DNA from 2 places in the Pseudomonas sp. DF5 genome. Region 2 is predicted to be linked to the other one. Evidence: predicted binding sites of a transcription regulator. Region 2 holds the regulator's gene; the other holds the start of a gene.
What was found. Region 2 encodes sigma-54, which starts transcription at its own class of promoters, with help from an activator protein. Its sites were predicted from a motif close to ANTGGCATNNANNTTGCTNT; they were not measured.

Region 1: the regulator sigma-54 is predicted to act here: its motif matches at 1,109-1,128, upstream of flgB (flagellar basal body rod protein FlgB).

What each region holds. Positions count from the first base shown of each region.
Region 1 is NZ_JBYVYM010000025.1:16,508-18,900, forward strand. Features, by position in the region: gene cheR (protein-glutamate O-methyltransferase CheR) at 1-808, shown strand, start outside; gene flgB (flagellar basal body rod protein FlgB) at 1,171-1,578, shown strand; gene flgC (flagellar basal body rod protein FlgC) at 1,582-2,025, shown strand; gene flgD (flagellar hook assembly protein FlgD) at 2,042-2,393, shown strand, end outside.
Region 2 is NZ_JBYVYM010000008.1:25,613-28,005, reverse strand. Features, by position in the region: gene lptB (LPS export ABC transporter ATP-binding protein) at 1-277, shown strand, start outside; gene AC30D7_RS09500 (RNA polymerase factor sigma-54) at 462-1,955, shown strand; gene hpf (ribosome hibernation-promoting factor, HPF/YfiA family) at 2,030-2,338, shown strand; gene ptsN (PTS IIA-like nitrogen regulatory protein PtsN) at 2,351-2,393, shown strand, end outside.

The sequences.
Region 1 (2,393 bases), on a different contig from region 2:
TTTCGAACAGTTCCGGGTATTCCTGGAAAAAGCCTGTGGCATTTTGCTCGGTGAAAACAAGCAATATCTGGTCTCGAGCCGTCTCAACAAACTGATGGAACAGCAGGGCATCAAATCGTTGGGTGAGCTGGTTCAGCGCATCCAGACCCAGCCGCGCAGCGGTTTGCGCGAGATGGTGGTGGATGCCATGACCACCAACGAAACCCTGTGGTTTCGTGACACCTATCCGTTTGAAGTCTTGAAGAACAAGGTATTGCCTGAAGCGATCAAGGCCAGCCCCGGTCAGCGCCTGCGGATCTGGTCGGCGGCGTGTTCGTCGGGTCAGGAACCGTATTCGCTGTCGATGTCCATCGATGAGTTCGAACGGGTCAACATGGGCCAGTTGAAGATGGGCGTGCAGATCGTTGCCACCGACCTGTCCGGCAGCATGCTGACCAACTGCAAGACCGGCGAATACGACAGCCTGGCCATCGGTCGCGGTCTGTCGCCCGAGCGCCTTCAGCGTTACTTCGACCCCAAGGGGCCGGGGCGCTGGGCCATCAAGGCACCAATCAAGAGTCGGGTGGAGTTTCGCTCGTTCAACTTGCTGGACAGCTACGCGAGTCTGGGCAAGTTCGACATCGTGTTCTGCCGCAACGTGCTGATCTACTTCTCTGCCGAGGTGAAGAAAGACATCCTGTTGCGCATTCACAGCACACTCAAGCCGGGCGGTTATCTGTTCCTTGGCGCGTCCGAAGCGCTGAACGGTTTGCCGGACCATTACCAGATGGTCCAGTGCAGCCCGGGGATCATTTACAAGGCGAAGTGACTCGTTGACGGCATACAAAAAAACGGGAGTCCTCAGGGGCTCCCGTTTTTTTTGCCTGCTTGTTTCTCATAGGCACCCCAATACCTGTAGGAGCGAGGCTTGCCCGCGAAAGCGTTGGGGCGGTCAATGATGATTGTTGTCTGGCACACCGTTTTCGCGGGCAAGCCTCGCTCCTACAGTTGATCGGTGTTGCCCTGGGAAAGCGGCAGAAAAGCGGCAGGCGGCGGAAATCGGTTGCCGCTTTTCTGGCATTGCCGCCTCACCACTGCCCGCAAAGCCCCGGTTTACCGGGTTTTTTGAATTGGCACGCCGCTTGCTATGTTCACGTTACGAAAAATCAGGTCACCCGAAGGTTTCCCGACATGAGCATCAGCTTCGATAAAGCGCTCGGTATCCACGAACAAGCCCTGGGCTTCCGCGCTCAGCGTGCCGAAGTCCTGGCCAACAACATCGCCAACGCCGACACCCCGAACTACAAGGCTCGGGATCTGGACTTCTCGAAAGTGCTCGCCGAGCAGAACGAGAAAACCAAAAACGGCAAGTTCGCCTTGAGCATGACCAACAGCCGTCACATCGAAGCTGAAGGCCTGGGCAATGGTGATGAGTCGCTGATGTATCGCACGCCGATGCAACCGTCGATCGACCAGAACACCGTGGACGCCCAACTGGAACAGTCGAACTACGCGGAAAACGCGGTCAACTTCCAGGCCAGCTTCACCCTGCTCAACAGTAAATTCAAAGGGCTGGTGTCAGCCCTGCGCGGAGAGTAATTCATGTCCCTATCCAGTGTTTTCAACATTGCCGGTAGCGGCATGAGTGCCCAGACCACTCGCTTGAACACCGTGGCCTCGAACATCGCCAACGCCGAAACCGTTTCGTCGAGCATCGACCAGACCTACCGCGCCCGTCACCCGGTGTTCGCCACCATGTTCCAGGGTGGCCAGAGCGGCGGCAGCGATTCGCTGTTCCAGAACCAGGACGCGGCCGGTCAAGGCGTCCAAGTGCTGGGCGTGGTCGAAGACCAGAGCAACCTCGAAGCGCGCTACGAGCCGAATCATCCGGCCGCCGATGCCAAGGGCTACGTCTACTACCCGAACGTCAACGTCGTCGAAGAAATGGCCGACATGATTTCCGCGAGCCGTTCGTTCCAGACCAACGCCGAAATGATGAACACCGCCAAAACCATGATGCAGAAGGTCCTGACCCTCGGTCAGTGATAAGGGGCGACTTTCGATGAGTGTTACCGATACCACCAGCGGCGTAAGCATCAAGGATGTCCTGGCCAACTCTTCGGTCAAGACCACGACCACCAGTGATGGTCTTTCCGCGGCGACCAGCAGTGCCACCGGCAGCAAGGCATTGGGCAAGGATGCGTTCCTGCAACTGCTGGTCACCCAGCTGAAAAACCAGAACCCGCTCGATCCTCAGGACAACAGCGCGTTCGTAGCTCAGTTGGCGCAGTTCAGTAGCCTGGAAGGCATCACCACGCTGAACGACACCGTCAGCGGTATTGCAGGCAACTACAACTCGTCGCAAGCCTTGCAGGCTTCTTCGCTGGTGGGCCGCTCGGTCATCGCGCAGACCG
Region 2 (2,393 bases):
GGCACTGGCCACCAACCCGAAATTCATCCTCCTCGACGAACCCTTCGCCGGCGTGGACCCGATCTCGGTGGGCGACATCAAGCAGATCATCCACCACCTCAAGGCCAAAGGCATTGGCGTGCTGATCACTGACCACAACGTCCGTGAAACCCTGGACATCTGCGAAACAGCCTACATCGTCAACGATGGCCAGCTGATCGCCGAAGGTGACTCCGCCACCATCCTGGCCAACGAATTGGTCAAGGAAGTGTATCTGGGCCATGAGTTCCGCCTGTAAGCGCTGAGGAGTCTGGCCAGTCGTCAGAGCGCTCATTTCAATAAAAAATCAACAGGTTTTTATTGTTACAGCGCTCTAGGCAAACACTTCAGTTTCAGGCATATAATTTGCTTATGTTTGGCGCTTCGGCGCCCTGTAGTGGATGGCGCATGTGCGCCGGCGAATAAGGTGTTAAGCCCCTGCCATGAAACCATCGCTAGTCTTGAGAATGGGCCAGCAGCTGACGATGACACCGCAGCTGCAACAGGCCATCCGCCTGCTCCAATTGTCGACCCTGGACCTGCAACAGGAAATCCAGGAGGCCCTGGAGTCCAATCCGATGCTCGAACGCCAGGAAGAAGGCGACGACTTCGATAACGCCGACCCCTTGGCCGACAACACCGAACAAAAACCCAACGCCGACATTCAGGAGCCCTCCTACCAGGAAACCGCCCCGACAGTGGATAACCTTGAGGAAGGCGACTGGAACGAGCGCATTCCCAACGAACTGCCTGTCGATACCGCCTGGGAAGACGTCTACCAGACCAGTGCCAGCAGCCTGCCGAGCAACGATGACGACGAGTGGGACTTCACCACCCGTACATCGGCCGGCGAAAGCCTGCAAAGCCATTTGCTCTGGCAACTGAACCTGGCGCCGATGTCCGACACCGATCGCCTGATCGCCGTGACCCTGATCGATTGCATCAATAATCAGGGCTATCTGGACGAAACCCTCGAGGAAATCCTCGATGCCTTCGATCCGGAACTGGATATCGAACTGGACGAAATCGAAGCCGTCCTGCACCGCATTCAGCAATTCGAACCTGCCGGCATCGGCGCCCGCAATCTTGGTGAATGCCTGCTGCTGCAACTGCGCCAACTGCCCGCCAAGACCCCTTGGCTGGCCGAGGCGAAACGCCTGGTCACCGATTACATCGACCTGCTCGGCAGCCGCGACTACAGCCAGCTGATGCGCCGCATGAAGCTCAAGGAAGATGAACTGCGCCAGGTGATCGAACTGGTCCAGAGCCTCAACCCGCGCCCAGGTTCGCAAATCGAGTCTACCGAAGCCGAATACGTCGTTCCCGACGTGATCGTGCGCAAGGACAACGAGCGCTGGCTGGTGGAATTGAACCAGGAGTCGGTGCCACGCCTGCGAGTCAACGCCCAATACGCCGGCTTCGTACGCCGCGCCGATACCAGCGCCGATAACACCTTCATGCGTAATCAGTTGCAGGAGGCTCGCTGGTTCATCAAGAGCCTGCAAAGCCGCAACGAAACCCTGATGAAAGTCGCCACCCAGATCGTCGAGCATCAACGCGGCTTCCTGGAGTACGGCGACGAGGCCATGAAGCCGTTGGTGCTGCATGACATCGCCGAAGCGGTGGGCATGCACGAATCGACGATTTCACGGGTAACCACGCAAAAATTCATGCATACCCCACGGGGCATCTATGAACTGAAATACTTTTTTTCCAGCCACGTCAGCACCTCCGAAGGCGGTGAATGCTCGTCCACGGCGATCCGCGCGATCATCAAAAAACTGGTTGCCGCGGAAAATCAGAAAAAGCCGTTGAGTGACAGCAAGATCGCTGGTTTACTGGAGGCACAAGGCATTCAGGTGGCTCGCCGCACCGTCGCCAAGTACCGCGAATCCCTCGGGATCGCGCCTTCGAGCGAACGTAAGCGGTTGATGTAGAGCCACGCCACAGCGTTCCAGTGGTAGATCATCTGATCTACCGCTTTATGCACTGGCAACGAAGGAGAAGCTGTATGCAAGTCAACATCAGTGGACACCAACTGGAAGTGACCGAACCTCTTCGCACCTACATCGGCGAAAAACTCGAACGATTAGAGAGGCATTTCGACAAGATCACCAACGTGCAGGTCACGATGACGGTCGAGAAGCTCAAGCAGAAAATCGAAGCCACGCTGCATATTCCCGGCAATGAAGTGGTCGCTAACGCGGAACATACCGATATGTACGCAGCGATCGACGCACTGACCGACAAGCTGGATAAACAACTCAAAAAGCATAAGGAAAAGACCCAGAGCCTCCTCCAGGGCGCGACCGGTCGTTGACACTCCCAACCCATGATCCGACTTGAAAGCATCCTGACCCCCGGCCGTTCCCTGG